DNA from 3 places in the Jeotgalibacillus malaysiensis genome. Region 3 is predicted to be linked to each of the others. Evidence: riboswitches for the same ligand, from Rfam matches in the RefSeq annotation. Region 3 holds a riboswitch; each other region holds the start of a gene.
The links. A riboswitch is a leader RNA that binds a small molecule or an ion and turns the genes downstream of it on or off. The one in region 3 is predicted to bind S-adenosylmethionine.
Positions count from the first base shown of each region.

Region 1: linked by a shared signal. The riboswitch ahead of LG330_RS06300 (bifunctional homocysteine S-methyltransferase/methylenetetrahydrofolate reductase) and the one ahead of LG330_RS04610 (sodium:solute symporter) in region 3 are both predicted to bind S-adenosylmethionine.
Region 2: linked by a shared signal. The riboswitch ahead of metK (methionine adenosyltransferase) and the one ahead of LG330_RS04610 (sodium:solute symporter) in region 3 are both predicted to bind S-adenosylmethionine.

Region 1 covers NZ_CP085252.1:1,136,519-1,141,897, forward strand. Annotated here, with positions in the region: gene LG330_RS06290 (SOS response-associated peptidase) at 3-644, opposite strand; gene LG330_RS06295 (DUF4352 domain-containing protein) at 794-1,327, shown strand; SAM riboswitch class I at 1,646-1,752, shown strand; gene LG330_RS06300 (bifunctional homocysteine S-methyltransferase/methylenetetrahydrofolate reductase) at 1,948-3,798, shown strand; gene metH (methionine synthase) at 3,746-5,379, shown strand, end outside.
Region 2 covers NZ_CP085252.1:2,411,115-2,416,493, forward strand. Annotated here, with positions in the region: gene LG330_RS12875 (DNA topoisomerase 3) at 1-2,071, opposite strand, end outside; gene metK (methionine adenosyltransferase) at 2,385-3,584, opposite strand; SAM riboswitch class I at 3,743-3,883, opposite strand; gene pckA (phosphoenolpyruvate carboxykinase (ATP)) at 4,420-5,379, shown strand, end outside.
Region 3 covers NZ_CP085252.1:788,495-793,873, forward strand. Annotated here, with positions in the region: gene LG330_RS04595 (winged helix-turn-helix transcriptional regulator) at 1-230, shown strand, start outside; gene LG330_RS04600 (LysE family transporter) at 394-651, opposite strand; gene LG330_RS04605 (DJ-1/PfpI family protein) at 985-1,536, shown strand; gene LG330_RS04610 (sodium:solute symporter) at 1,875-3,488, opposite strand; SAM riboswitch class I at 3,744-3,849, opposite strand; gene LG330_RS04615 (DNA-binding response regulator) at 4,565-5,338, shown strand; gene LG330_RS04620 (XdhC family protein) at 5,358-5,379, shown strand, end outside.

The sequences.
Region 1 (5,379 bases), 350 kb from region 3:
TCCTATGAGGTTCCGGATCTTTTAAATCTTTCTCCTGATATTACTTCTGCTGTCAGTAGTTCACTTTTACAAGGCTTCAGCAGTTTTTTTAGAGAACCCTTATCTTCTTCAGGGTTGAGCCACTGATCAAAGTTGTTCCGCTCCAAAATCACAGGCATTCTATTATGAATATCAGCCATCAGATCATTCGGTTCAGTCGTTATAATCGTACAGCTTCTGATGATTTGATCGTCATAGCGCCATGATTCCCAAAGACCGGCAAATGTGATCGGATCCCCATCACGCCTTTTGATCTCAAAAGGCTGCTTTTCTTTTTCTGATTTTTTCCATTCGTAAAATGATGTTGCCGGAATCAGGCACCTTTTTGATTCAAATGCTTTTCGAAAGCTTGGCTTCTCAGCAACCGTTTCAGATCTTGCATTAAACGTTTTATAACCGATCTTTTCATCTTTTGCGAAAGGGGGAATGAGTCCCCATCTGAACGAGGCGGGATAACATTTTCCGTTTAACTGCACAACCGCTGCAGCCTGCTGACTCGGTGACAGATTCCGATTAGGTGAGTAGAGAAAATCCTCTCTCATTTCAAACTGATAATACTGCTGCAAATCATACATTGCTTCTACTAAAGAAAATCGTCCGCACATGCTTCATCTCTCCTTTACATGCATTCTAACAAAATATTGCGAAGATAGAGAAGATTACAACTTATTTCCTTTTAAAGGTAATTGGTTGATTTATTTCGATATACGAATCATACTGGAGTCCTACATACATATTCAGGAGGGTTTTCCATATGAAGAAATTTTGGTTAGTATCTGCAATGGCAGCGGCACTTATGCTTGCAGCCTGCTCAGATGATTCGTCAGAGCCTGCAGAAACTGAAGAAGCGACAACAGAAGAAGCTGCAGAAGAAACAGAAGAGTCGTCAACAGAAACGGAAGAAGCAGCTGAAGGAGAAAGCACTGAACCGGAGCTTTATCTCGTTGGGGATGAGGTAATATCAGGTGACCTGACAGTAACTGTTACTGATACAGGTGTTGCTGAACAGCTCGATGACACAAATCGTGTTTATGAAATCAAAATGACTGTAACAAACAACGGTGAAGAAGAGGTATCTTTATCGTCAGAAGACTTTACACTGACTGACCTGACAGATGAAGAAAAAACGGCTTATGGCGATGTATCTGAATGGACAATCGCTGCAGGAGAATCAGCTGAAGGCTCATTACAATATGAATCAGCAGCAGCAACTGCATTCAAACTTTTCGGCACAATCGGTGAAGAAGAAGTTGAATGGAGACTGCCTGGGATTACATCATTAGATTAAATCCTTTTCCGGGAATTAAAGAAGAAACTCTATCATATTTTTTAACAACTTAAGTGTAGTGGAGCGTAAGGCGGCGACTCCTGCGACAGGAAGGTCCTGGTGAGACCCCGGAAATGCGAAGCATTGAGGAGGCTCACCGGACCGGCCGCGGAAAGCGTCCGCCTGAAGCGCAGCGAAACGATTAAGAAGGCTCGAACAATTATGTTCAGCCTCTTTTTTATACCAAATCATCTACCTAAATGTATTTTAATCACTACTCCTATTGACATAACAGCCTTCTTTCTTGTAAAGTTGTCATAATTAATTGAATAGCGTGGATTCTTATCAAGAGAGGCGGAGGGAACAGGCCCGTTGAAACCTCAGCAACCTACACATATGTGAAAAGGTGCTAAATCCATCCTGCAATCATGCAGGGAAGATAAGAAGCTTAGTAGTCTAAAGCCTTCTTATCTATGCTGATAGAAGGCTTTTTTGTTGTCCAGCTACAGGCGCTAGCTCCTCGGGTCATAAGCCACGCATCGGTAAACGGGGAAGTTCACCCGTTTTCCGCTCCGCGTCTTATGCCTGTCGGAGCTGACCAAGCGCCTTCCGCATTTCGATACATCAGGAAGGGTGAAAAAATGAACTTACTCGAAGAAATGAAACAAAGAATTCTGATTGGTGATGGTGCGATGGGAACCCTCCTGTATTCATATGGTTCAGATCAGTGCTTTGAAGAGTTAAATCTGTCACATGCAGAACATATTCAGCAGATTCACCAGGCATACATCGATGCAGGTGCTGATGTAATACAGACGAATACCTACGGAGCGAATTATCATAAGCTTGAGCGCTACGGACTTGAGGAAAAGGTAAAAGAAATTAATACTGCTGCTGTCAAAAATGCTAAAGCTGCGGCGAAAGACAATACTTTCATTCTCGGTACAATCGGCGGGATCAGAAGCTTTCGTCCGCAATCCATTGACCTGAATGAAATCAAGCGGACATTTAGAGAACAGCTCTACTGTTTACTGTTAGAAGGAGTAGACGGGTTGTTATTTGAAACGTATTACGATTTTGAAGAGCTGGCGGCGGTCATTGAAATCGCCAGAAAAGAAACGGACCTGCCGATTATTGCGCATATTTCAGTTCAGGAGCCTGATGTGATGCAAAATGGTAAACCGGTTGCTGAAGCACTGCTTGAGCTTGAACAGCTTGGAGCTGATGTAGTCGGACTTAATTGCAGACAAGGCCCTTTCCACATGATTAAGTCTCTTGAACAGGTACCTCTTCCTGAGAAGGCTTATTTATCCTGTTATCCAAATGCGAGTCTGCCATCTTACTCAGAAGGCTCACTTCAGTACAGTAACAATGCTGAGTATTTTGGAGAGGTTGCACCTGCATTCAGAGAGCAGGGAGTCAGGCTCCTTGGAGGATGCTGCGGAACGACACCGGACCATGTAAGAGCATTCAGTCAGGCGCTTAAAGGACTTGCCCCGATTACTGAGAAAAGAGTGGAGAAGGCAGAAAAAATTGTGCTGCGCTCAAGACAGAAGGACCTTCCTGAGCCGCTCACTGATATTGTAAGAGAGCGGAAATCAGTCATTGTTGAACTGGACCCTCCGAAAAAGCTCTATACCGATAAATTTATAGAAGGTGCAAAAGCACTCAGTGAGGCCGGTGCGGATGCCGTTACACTTGCTGATAACTCACTTGCAAGCCCGCGTGTCTCCAATGAGTCACTAGGCTATCTGATTAAACAGCAGGGCGTCCGTCCGCTTGTTCACCTGACGTGCAGAGACCGTAACCTGATCGGGCTTCAAAGTCACCTGATGGGACTTCACACGCTGGGTCTGCATGACATTCTGGCTGTTACAGGGGACCCGACAAAGGTTGGGGATTTCCCTGGCGCAGCTTCAGTCTATGACGTATCCTCATTTGAGCTGATCGAAATGATTCAGCAGTTGAATAACGGCATGTCAATGTCAGGAAAAGATTTAGGTGAAAAAGCTTCATTTACAATCGGGGCTGCATTTAACCCAAATGTAAGGAGTGTAGAAAGGGCTGTACAGCGTCTGGAAAAGAAGATCTCAGCAGGCGCGGATTACTTTATGAGTCAACCGGTATTCTCTGAGGAAAAGCTGATTCAGACGGCTGAAGCAGTAAAGGATCTGGGGAAACCTGTATACATTGGCCTGATGCCGCTGACAAGCAGTAAAAATGCTGACTTCCTTCATAATGAAGTGCCGGGCATCAAATTAACTGATCAGGTAAGAGACCGGATGGCAGCAGTGTCCGGTGACCGTGAAAAATCATATCAGGAAGGGCTTGCGATTACGAAGTCACTGATTGATACGGCGCTTGATCTATTTAATGGCATCTATCTGATCACGCCATTTATGCGCTATGAAATGACAGCAGAACTAACACGCTATGCCAATGAGCAGGCGGCAAAGCGAGGAGGAAACCAACGTGCGCACATTATTCAATGAACAGCTTAAAAAAAGAATCCTGATTATGGACGGTGCAATGGGTACGATGCTTCAGGATGCTAATCTGACAGCAGAAGATTTTGGCGGTGAGGACCTTGAAGGGTGTAATGAAAACCTGAACCGCACGCGTCCTGACCTGCTTGAAACAATCCACGATGCCTATTTTGAAGCAGGCGCAGATATCGTGGAAACAAACACATTCGGCAGTATGAGCGTTGTCCTTGAAGAATATGATATCGCTTCTGAAGCCTATGAGCTCTCAAGACTTGGTGCTGAAATCGCTAAAAAATCAGCAGCTAAATGGTCAACAGAAGACCGTCCGCGTTTTGTTGCAGGCTCAATGGGACCTACGACTAAAACGTTAAGTGTTACTGGTGGGGCGACATTTGAACAGCTGAAAGATTCATATGCAGAACAGGCAAGAGGCTTAATTGACGGCGGAGCAGATCTCCTGCTGATTGAGACAAGTCAGGATTTATTAAATGTGAAAAGTGCATTTCTTGGAATTCAGGATGCCTTTAAGGTAACGGGCAAAGAATTGCCGTTGATGATCTCAGGGACGATTGAGCCGATGGGTACAACACTTGCTGGTCAGACGATCGACTCTTTTTATATCAGCGTTGAACATATGAACCCTGTATCAGTCGGATTGAACTGTGCAACAGGCCCTGAATTCATGCAGGATCATATCCGTTCACTTTCAGAGATCAATCAGTCATATGTCAGCTGTTACCCGAATGCCGGACTGCCTGATGAAGAAGGGATCTATCATGAAACACCTGAAACACTTGCTAAAAAGTTGAGCGGCTTTGCTGAAAAAGGCTGGCTGAATATTGTGGGCGGCTGCTGTGGAACAACGCCTGCTCATATTAAAGCCATTGCTGAAGCGATGGAAAAATATGAGCCGCGAACGCACAAGCCTAAAAAAGAACATACTGTATCAGGTATTGAGCCATTAATCTATGATGACCCATCGATGCGTCCACTGATGATTGGTGAGCGTACAAATGTCATCGGTTCACGTAAATTCAAGCGCCTCATTGCAGAAGGGAAAATTGAAGAGGCCTCAGAAATCGCACGTGCACAGGTGAAAAAAGGTGCTCATGTCATTGATATCTGTCTCGCTGACCCTGACCGTGAAGAAGAAGCGGATATGGAAGTCTTCATGCAGGAAGTTGTGAAGAAAGTGAAAGTGCCCCTTGTCATTGATTCGACAGATGAAGCGGTCATTGAAAAAGCGCTGCGCTATTCACAGGGGAAATCAATCATTAATTCAATTAATCTTGAAGATGGACTTGAACGCTTTGATGCAGTAGTGCCGCTTGCTAAACAATACGGCGCTGCACTCGTTGTCGGCACGATCGATGAAAAAGGGATGGGGGTTTCAGCTGAAAGAAAGCTTGAAATTGCTGAACGTTCCTACAAAATCCTGACCGAAGATTACGGTGTTGACCCGACTGATATTATTTTTGATCCTCTGGTATTCCCGGTTGGCACAGGGGATGAACAGTATATCGGTTCAGCTAATGCCACAGTTGAAGGAATCCGCCTGATCAAAGAAGCTTTTCCTGAAACCCAGAC
Region 2 (5,379 bases), 1.6 Mb from region 3:
TCAGCCGGGCACTGAACGTTTTACCTGCTTTACTTTTAAATCCTTTAATCATCCCTGTTTGACCTTTTTCACAAAGCGCTTTGATCTGCACATCTGAAATTTTCTTTTTTAATAATATTTTTGGAAGCGTCTGTCTGCAGCCCTGCTTGTAGTCACTGCATCCAAAAAATCCACCCTTATCGACCATAACGCCTTTTTTACACTTTGGACAAATTGGCATGACAGATGACTTCTTCTGAGCAGACCCTGCGGACGCTTTAACATTCCCCATCTGTTTCGGCGCTTCAGTAATCATATGCTGAATAAATTTTGCAATATTATTCAAAAAGGCCTCCTGACTGCCTTCTTTTCTGCCGATTTTCTTTAAATAGGTTTCCCATCTGGCTGTCATTTCAGGACTGCTGAGCAGCGTTCCGCCAATGACTTGACAAAGGGTCACACCTTTCTCTGTTACAGTGACAGTATTTTTGGTCACGTTGATATACTGCTGTTTTTTCAGCGTGTCGATAATAGATGCCCGCGTTGCCTCTGTGCCAATCCCTTCAACTTCCTTCAGCATGGCCTGATCCTGTTCATCCTCAAGCATCTTCCCTGCCGTTTTCATCATCGTAATCAGCTGTCCCTCTGTATACGGCTTGGGCGGCTTGGTCATATCATCCTTTATATTCACGACAGATGCGATCACATCCCCTGTCTTTAATGGAGGAAGTATCGTATCCTTTTTAGCGTTTTCGCTGAATAGCTCTTTCCATCCGCGCTTTTTTTCAACTGTTCCTTTTACACTGAAAATGAGCCCCTGAATGTCCACATCCACCTGCGTTTCTTCATAATGGTAATCCTCATGGAACATCGCAAGCGTACTGCCGAGAATTTCGTTATAGATATTCTTTTCCATCGGCTTTAGCTTTTCAATTCTGTCTTTAGTCAGCACTTTCTTCGTTGGAATGATCGCATAGTGCTCCTGCACTTTACTATCCTGTACATATTTTGGCCGCGGCTTCGGGTGCGCTGTCTCAAAAGTAGCGCCAGCAGCGGCTTTCATTGATTCAAGCTGACCGGACAAATACCGGAATTCACTCATTGTAATGAACTGACAGTCTGTTCGTGGATAGGATACAAGCTTTTTTTCATATAAATCCTGTACGGTTTTCAGCACGTTTGAAGGACTGTATTTGTATCGTCTGTTCATTTTTGCCTGAAGTGAAGACAGACTGTGCAGACTCGGTGCCTGCATTTTCTTCAGCTTCTTCTCAGCCTTTACGACTGTTCCTTTTAACTCGGCTCCATGTTCAATTCTGTGCTGTTTGAGCGTCTTCTCTGCTTCTTCCTTCTTTTTAAAAGTAGTACCATGCTTAGTCTGAAATGCCTTTCCGCTTTCTTTATGATCAGCAAGCAGTTGAAAAAACGGCTCTGGTTTAAAGTTTTCAATTTCATGCTGCCGCTGCCAGATCATATAAAGCGTTGGTGTCTGAACACGCCCGAGACTGAATGGTCCGTCGACACCTCTTTCTTGTAAAAGGAGCGTGTAGAGCCTCGAAATATTCATACCAACAAGCCAGTCACTTACCTGTCTCGTCTGCGCTTCATCATATAATGAAAGATAATCATCACCATTACGCAGCTCCTGAAACCCTTTTCTGATGACGTCTTTTTCAAGCGAGTTAATCCATAAACGCTTAGTCGGCTTATGCATCATGCCTGCCTGCTCTATAATGGACCGTGCGATATTCTCCCCTTCTCTGTCACTATCAGTTGCAACTACAATCTGATCGGCTTTTCTGAGAAGCCCTTTGACAATATTGAATTGCGCACGCTTCGCATAAGGGACGGTGAATTTGAATTCTTCCGGGATCATCGGCAGCGTATCAAGCTTCCACTTCTTCCATTCCGGTTTATATTTCTGAGGCTCTTCAAGTGACACTAAATGTCCGAAGCCCCACGTAATCGCCGCTCCTCCCGGGAACAGTGAATCTTCTATATGAAAATAACCATCTGTTTTTCTGGATGTTTGAAAAGCATCTGCATAGCTTTTCGCCTGTGAAGGTTTTTCTGCGAGAATGACTGTAAACAAAGGAATTCCTCCTAGTATTGGTCCGAAGCATCAATCGGGGATTTGTGACCTTATCATATCATGGGACGGGTGAGATGGCGAACACTTATTCTGGTGTGGCATGATCGTAGCGTTGGTTCGAAGAATTTTCGCTAGTGGTTCGGAAAATACATGCTATTGTTCAGAGAATAACTGTTGATGTTCAAAGAATAAACATGATGCTTCATAAAATCTCGTGACATGTTCGCAGAATCGTGTAATTTGACCTATGCCCAACCCATAAAAAAATCCAGAATATATCATGGAAGATATATTCCGGACCGTTTCATTCCTATTATGCGTTTGCACCCTTCTTCAAAGCATCAGCTTTATCTGTTCTTTCCCATGGAAGGTCAAGATCATTACGGCCGAAGTGTCCGTAAGCAGCTGTCTGTTTGTAGATCGGACGGCGAAGGTCAAGCATTTTAATGATGCCTGCAGGACGAAGGTCAAAGTGATTACGGATCAGATCAACAAGTGTATCCTCTTCCACTTTACCAGTTCCAAATGTGTTAACAGAAATTGATACAGGCTGTGCTACGCCGATTGCGTAAGCAAGCTGTACTTCACATTTATCAGCAAGACCTGCAGCAACGATGTTTTTCGCTACGTAACGTGCAGCATAAGCACCTGAGCGGTCAACCTTTGTTGCATCCTTACCTGAGAATGCACCACCGCCGTGACGAGCATATCCTCCGTACGTATCTACGATGATTTTACGGCCAGTCAGACCTGCATCTCCCTGAGGTCCTCCAATAACAAAGCGGCCAGTCGGGTTAATGAAGTATTTCGTATCTTCATCGATTAGCTCTGCCGGTACAACGTGATTAATCACATGTTCCTTCAGGTTACGCTGAATACGCTCAAGGCTGACTTCCGGATGATGCTGCGTTGAGATAACAATTGTATCTACGCGCACCGGCTTGTCATTTTCATCATATTCAACTGTTACCTGTGTCTTACCATCCGGACGAAGGTAAGGAAGAATATCTTCTTTACGCACTTCAGTCAGACGGCGTGACAATTTGTGTGCAAGTGAGATTGGCAGTGGCATCAGTTCAACTGTTTCGTTATTTGCATAACCGAACATAAGCCCCTGATCGCCTGCACCGATTGATTCGATTTCAGCATCAGTCATCTGGCTTTCACGGTCTTCTAGTGCACGGTCAACTCCTGCTGCGATGTCAGGTGACTGCTCATCAATTGAAGTTAGTACTGCACAAGTATCCGCATCAAAACCATACTTAGCACGTGTATAGCCGATTTCTTTAATCGTTTCACGCACGATCTTAGGGATATCTACATAAGTAGAAGTTGAGATTTCTCCCGCTACCAGAACAAGTCCGGTTGTAACAGAAGTTTCGCACGCCACTCGGGCATTCGGATCATCTTTCAGTATTGCATCAAGAATTGAATCAGAAATCTGATCACAGATTTTATCCGGATGTCCCTCAGTTACGGACTCGGATGTAAATAAACGACGTTTTACAGACATATAAGTCTCCTCCTTGTGAAGCAAATAGTCGACGGTACTCATTACCCTTAGAGATCGAACGTTAACCTACAAGATCATCCAAGTTTCGGCATAAAATAAAAGAAACCTCTCCTCAAATCACGTTCATGAGGAAAGGTTCATAATCAGTTCGCCTTTCACTCTTATCGTTCAAGACACACGTCTTGCTTCAGGTTAGCACCTTCGCTCCAAATGTTTGGACCGCAAAAGCATCATGCTTTTTTGCGGAGCAGGTTGCTGGGTTTCATAGGGCCTGTCCCTCCACCAGCTCGGGATAAGAGTATCCGTTCAAAAAACTATCATACGGAAATGAATGTGTAATGTCAATCATAATATACAATTATAGATGAGAAGTTTAGTGCTTATTTAAGTTGGCTGATGATTTCCGCTTCAGGGGGACGCTTTCCGCGGCCGGGCGGTGAGCCCGCAGGCTTCGCCATGCTCGGTCTCACACGTCCCTTCCTGCCGCAGGAGTCGCCCCCTTACGCTGCAATCATCATCTGTGCAGAAAAAAATGGGCATTATTAAAATGATTGATTTAATATCCACAGCGTTGATCGCAGTAGAAGGCGGCGACTCCGGGACGATTAGTTGGAAGCTGAGACCCCACAGCCGAAGGCGAGGAGGTCTAATGGAGCCACAAAACGGCTCATCCAGGAAAGCGTCCGCCTGAAACGGAGATCAGACGCCAGATTATTAAATTTAAACTAAATAAGAATTTTTAACGAAATCGCCAATTAGTATAGACTATTCATTTGAATGTGTTATACTAATTTCGAACAAAGGTGAATGACTTACTGAAAAGGTGGGAGATAACATGACAACAATCCGAAACACTTCAGAATTAAAAGAACTATTAATGAGCGAACGCGTGAATAAGAACCTTTCTGTACCTCAGCTTGTGGAGAAGGTATTAATGAGAGAAGAAGGCACATTAACTTCTACAGGCGCTGTAAGAGCTGAAACAGGTAAATACACCGGCCGCTCACCTAAAGATAAATTTATTGTGGATGAAGCCTCTGTACGTGACAAGATTGACTGGGGTAAAGTTAATCAGCCGATCTCTGAGGATTCATTTGACCGTTTATATACGAAAGTACTGAACCACCTTGGTGAAAAAGAAGAAGTATTTGTTTTTGAAGGGTTCGCAGGAGCTGATGCTGCTTCCCGCCTTCCGATCCGTGTAGTGAACGAGCGAGCATGGCATAATCTTTTTGCTCACCAGCTGTTTATAAGAGCTCAAAAAGGTGAAGCGTGGACGAGTCAGAATGAAGCGCCGTTTACAATTCTTTCTGCTCCATCTTTAAAAGCTGACCCTGAAACAGATGGTACAAATTCTGAAACATTTGTGATTGTATCATTTGAACAGCGCACGATTTTAATCGGGGGCACGGAATATGCAGGAGAAATGAAAAAATCCATTTTCTCAGTGATGAATTACCTGTTGCCACAAAATGACATTTTACCAATGCACTGCTCAGCAAACGTTGGGGCAGAAGGTGATGTTGCATTATTCTTCGGACTTTCCGGCACTGGTAAAACGACGCTTTCAGCAGACGCTGACCGCAAGCTTATTGGGGATGATGAGCACGGCTGGTCTGATAATGGCGTATTTAATATTGAAGGCGGATGCTACGCAAAGTGCATTAACCTATCAGAGGAAAAAGAGCCGCAGATTTTCGATGCGATCCGATTTGGTTCAGTACTTGAGAATGTCGTGCTTGACCCTGAAACACATGAAGCTGACTATGATGATTCTTCATTAACTGAAAATACG
Region 3 (5,379 bases):
TACCAGGGATTACCCAGAGAATGCTTGTAAATCAATTACGTGAACTTGAAGATCATTTAATCATACACCGTGAAGTGTACCCTGTCGTTCCACCAAAAGTTGAATACTCATTGACTGAGCATGGTAAAAGTCTTATACCAATTCTGGATGTTATGTATGAGTGGGGTAAAGATTATATTGAGAATGTATTGGATAAGGAAACGGAAGCAGAAGATCCATCAGCTATTTAGTAAAAAAAGCTTTGAACAGTGATTTTAAATATCACTGTTCAAAGCTTTTTTATTTCAGATCACAACTTGCTCTTATTCAGGAAGAAATAATCAGGATACACATATAAAAGGGGGAATGATCGTCCTTGCATTTAACGATCGATTAGCTGGAATTCCTTTCTTTTCAGTGCATACTTTGTAATTCCAGAATAAATTCATACCCAAAGTAAAAGCTAAATCCAATCAATAAAATTCCGGCAATAATAGAAACCCATTTTATAGCTTTTTGATTAAGTAATTGCCTGCTGTAATGCACAATAAAGGATAGAGCAACGTCATGAATTAATATGCCAACGATAATACCACTTGCGACAAATAAAAAAGAATTGAAAGACTGTTTTTGTGTGATCGTTGAAGCAAGTACCGTTCCTAAAATACCCATCCATCCGTATAATCGTCTATTAAGATAGTATACATAAGAATAAAACTTAAGATTGGTATGATGCTTGAAGAGATTTTTTATCCAGCCTTAGAAACATCACTTGAAGTAGTGTCGAGCCATATTTGTGAAGATGACTTAATGACCTTTCGATATTGATGTATAAACTTTTGAGCTTTGAGCAATATAAACTCGTTTAGGTTGTAACATCTAGAGCTACAAATAATTTTTTTGTCGTTGTTAAAGGTCATTATTGTTTATACACAGCTGTTGATTGAAGCGGAAACAGGCAGCCAACTTTAACAGAGCAAAAATCTTACACAGGAGGCTGGTTTCATGAGCAGAAAAATACTCATAGTTTCAGGAGATGCGGTAGAAGCACTGGAGATTTATTATCCCTATTACCGTTGTTTAGAGGAGGGGTATGATGTCACGATTGCTTCTCCTGCAGTGAAGAAGCTGTATACGGTTGTCCATGATTTTATAGAGGGTATGGAGACATTTGTGGAAAAATCTGCTTACGCTCTTCAATCTCATGCCGCATTTACAGATATTAGCCCGGAGGAATTTGATGGCCTCATTATACCAGGAGGTCGCGCACCAGAATATATCCGTATGAATGAAGCCGTGGCCCCTATTATCAGTCACTTTTTCAAGGAAAATAAGCCTGTTGGAGCAATTTGTCACGCGGCTCAGTTACTGAGTGTAATCCCTGAATTGATGGAAGGAAGAGAATATACAGCCTATCCTTCCTGCAGACCTGATGTATTAGCCTGCGGAGCAAAATACATCGACGAACAGGTACACCTTCACCAAAACCTTGTATCGGGTCAAGCATGGCCAGATCTGCCGGGATTTATGAGGGAATTTCTTACTTTGCTGAAATAGGTGCAATTCCAATTGAATGGGTAAATGAATGGCAGCAAGGGGTTTCCTTCTATTATATAGAGGACACCTCTTCTGTATGGGTTTGTGATACCGGTCAAATCAAAAGGATGAATGTTTTTTCAAGCCATCATTTTTGTCAATATACATAGGCTACGGTCGCTAGCCAATACTGCTGACTTTTGCATCCTAGTGATGTAAACTCTCTTATATTAATCTATGAAAAGAAAGGTACTACAAAAAAGCTTAGAGCCAAATAAAATGTTCAAGCTTTTTTGTAGTACATGTTTTAAGGTTTTCTTTACAATATTTGAACGATTTTCATAGGGATCCCTTAATCTTTAAGAAACCACCTGTTCCTGAACAGATCCTTCGGTTACTTTTGGTTTGATAAAAATAATACTTCCGATAAATACAGCTAATACATTAAGGAAGAGGGTCAAACCTATCACACCAGCGGCGTGGAGAGATTCATAGAATAAGCCGTTAATGACAATCAGTGCTACAAGAATTGTCAACACACCGCCTCCTTTTACAGAGCGGTTGTTGATGATCTTCCAATTTCCATAGTTGAAAACAACGGTAAACAATACCATAACGAGAATGTTGACGCTCATTCCTACCCAAACCGGGTGAATGTTCAAGAAGAAATCAGCAGGGTGCCAATTGCTCAGGTGATACCAGGTTAAGCCTGCTGCAAACCCGCCGAATAGCGCTCCGAGGACGGCCCGCTTTGTAACAAGCGGCCAGAATAATGCAGCGACTACAGGTGCAAAAGTGGCAGAGTTTCTCATTGTCCATGCAAGTACGTTCCACCAGGCGGCTTGTTCAGTACGCAGGAAGCCGAAGATAATCATAAGTCCTGTCAACAGCAGCAGCGACCATTTTGTATACTTAACGAGCTGTTCTGGAGAAGCGCCGGGGAAAATGGCGCTTCCGACGTCTTTACCAAGACTGGTTGCCCCTGAGAACTGACAAGGCGCTCCCCATCCGAGAGCACAAGCCCAGATGCCTAAAAAGAACAGGCCAACCAGTGGTGCGGGCAGTACTTCCATTAAATATTGGGGAAGTGCAACCAGTCCCATACTGGCGTCAGGAACGACCGCAGCGGCAGACAAACCAAACAGGATACCTAATAGAATAAAAGGTACACTCATTATTTCTGCTACGAGTAAGCCTTTGCGACCTTCCTCAGGTGTTTTACAAGATAAGGCCATCTGAAAAGCAGCTTGCGCTAAAATTACGTTTACTAAGAAAGTGGCAAACCATACAAGGATCACTTGAAGACCAGCGCCTCCCCAATCAAACATGTTCGGCTGATCGGCGGCAAGTTGCTGCAAGCCGGAGATACCCGGGTTGATAAAGAATGCCACAGTCCCAATTATAAACATGATGGCAAAAATAAACGTGTTCATCGTCTGTGTAAATGCTATAGCCCACATACCCCCTGATTGTAAATAAACAAATAGTAAGAGGGCTGTAAAAGCGATGGATAGGGACAACGAAACGCCAGTAAACACATGAAAGGCAGAAGCAAAAGCAATAGCTGTAGCTACGGACCACATCGGAAAGGCAAACGCCGTAATCACGCCCGATAAAGCTTTAGCACGTCTGCCGAATTGATCACCGATTAATCCTGTAATCGTGACAATTAACTTTTCACGGAATGATTTGATTAATAATAAGGCAATCAGTAAGACTTGTATTGTTTCTGCGATCCCGTACCAAATTGCTGAAATTCCTGTCAGGTAGGAAAGCTCAACGATCGATATGTACGTAGAACCTGAGAAGAGTCCGGTAATACAAAAGGCAACCGTCCACCATCTGAACGTCCTTCCTCCAACAAAATATTGCTCGCCGCGGCTGGCTTTACGTTTCGCTATATTACCGACAATGATGAGGGCGAACGTATATAGTACGGCCAGTGAAATGACCCATAATCCGTATGAACTCATATTTTCTCCTCCTCTTTGAATGTCCAGATTACTTCAATTTCTACGTCTGCATCCATAAGCAGGTTGTAAGCCGGACAGTGTTTTGAACGCATTGAATAAAATCTCCTTTATTTACTTCTTCCTCGGTAAATGTAACGTAATGCTGAATTCTTCTGTGTTTGCTGATCTGCCATTTAATTTTCCCTCCATCCGAAATTAAAAAAACCCTGCTACTTTTCTGTAAGAAAAATAGCAGGGTTGATTTGAACGTCCCGACTCTTATCTTTCAGACAGAAAGTGTCTGCTGGAATGAGCACCTTGTTCTAAAAACAGGTTGCCGCGGGATCACAGGACCAGGTTCCTCCACCGCTCTCGATAAGAAAATTATGAAATTAACGACTATTTTACTTGTATAGCTAACAGTGTGTCAACCGTATTTTAAAATTAACATCATGTTCTGCAGAACCAGCGACCCACGATACCTGGTGAAGAGGTAAGGAGTATTGGAGAAGTCATTGATGGTTATTACCTATATATCAAAAGTGTTGAATAGGAATAGGAGTAAGTACATACTTGCCTGCTTTTGAACCTGCAAAGGAGGAGCCTATTCTTATAAGATCTGAATACCAGTACGTCCAGGCCGATTGGCGAGTTTTGAAGGAATTTAGCTGCTTTCCCACGAACTATATTGGGATGGTACTTACTTGAACGTACTGTAAGAGACAAATGAGGAGCTGATTATCCTTTCCTATGTATTCAATTCATAGCAAGGCATGTATTATCGATGATCAATGAGTTAATTACATCATGAAGAACTCTTATCTTAACGTTTACTCTTATACTGACCCCAGGGATATTTATACCCAAGTTGAACACAAGATGCGGATCTTATATGTAATATTTTGTAAAACAACTGAAAATTAATAAGAATTCTAAGAGTAAAAAGTGATAAATTGAAACATACATGCAAATTTGTGCAATAATATTTAAAATAATTAGAAAATTATAAAAACAATTAAAATCAAATAATAAAAAGCAAAATAATGAAACTGTTCCTTAACGAAGTCTACTAGGATTTAAGAAGAGGGGGAGAAAGCTTGGCTGAATTGCTGATTGTTGATAATGATCAACTAGCTAGACGAGAGATATGTACGATAATAAAAGAAAGCAAATATCACTTCTTATCTATATATGAGTCAAGTACAGTTCAAAGAGGCCTGCTCCTTTTGAAGCAAAGTCAACCAAGTGCCCTTATTATCGATCTTTCATTACCTGATATGGATGGAATTAAATTCGGGAGAACAGCACTTCAATTATATCCCACACTGCCGGTAATTGTCGTCACTCAGCTGAAGATGTTTGAGTTAGCTCAAGATGCGATTAACTCGGGTTTTTCTTCCTATTTATTGAAACCGCTTTCAAAAAATGAATTAATTGAAACATTTGACCGGGTACTGGCTCCAGAGATCAGTTCGGAATTAAATAACGGAACCAATAAACAATCAGGTCAGTTTTTATCAGATATCAAGAATCCAATCGAAAGCACAATCCAGTATATTCAACTGAACTACGGCGAACAGCTGACATTAAAGGGAATAGCCGATCTTGTGTATTTGAGTCCTTCTTACTTCAGCCGTTTATTTAAAGAAGATACTGGAATGACATTTGTTGAATATTTATCATTTGTCAGGGTGCAAAAAGCAAAAGGAATGCTTCGGCTTTCTTCTTTGCCAATTGAAGTGATTGCAAACAATACCGGTTTTGCAAACTCAAGTTATTTTGCCACAGCATTCAAAAAAATTGTAGGAAAAACACCGAGTGAATATCGGGAACAATTTCACTGGAAAGCAAGTGCATCTTTAAAAGCTTAAAGCGGGAGGTGAGTATATCATGATTGCCATTCAAAAGGAAA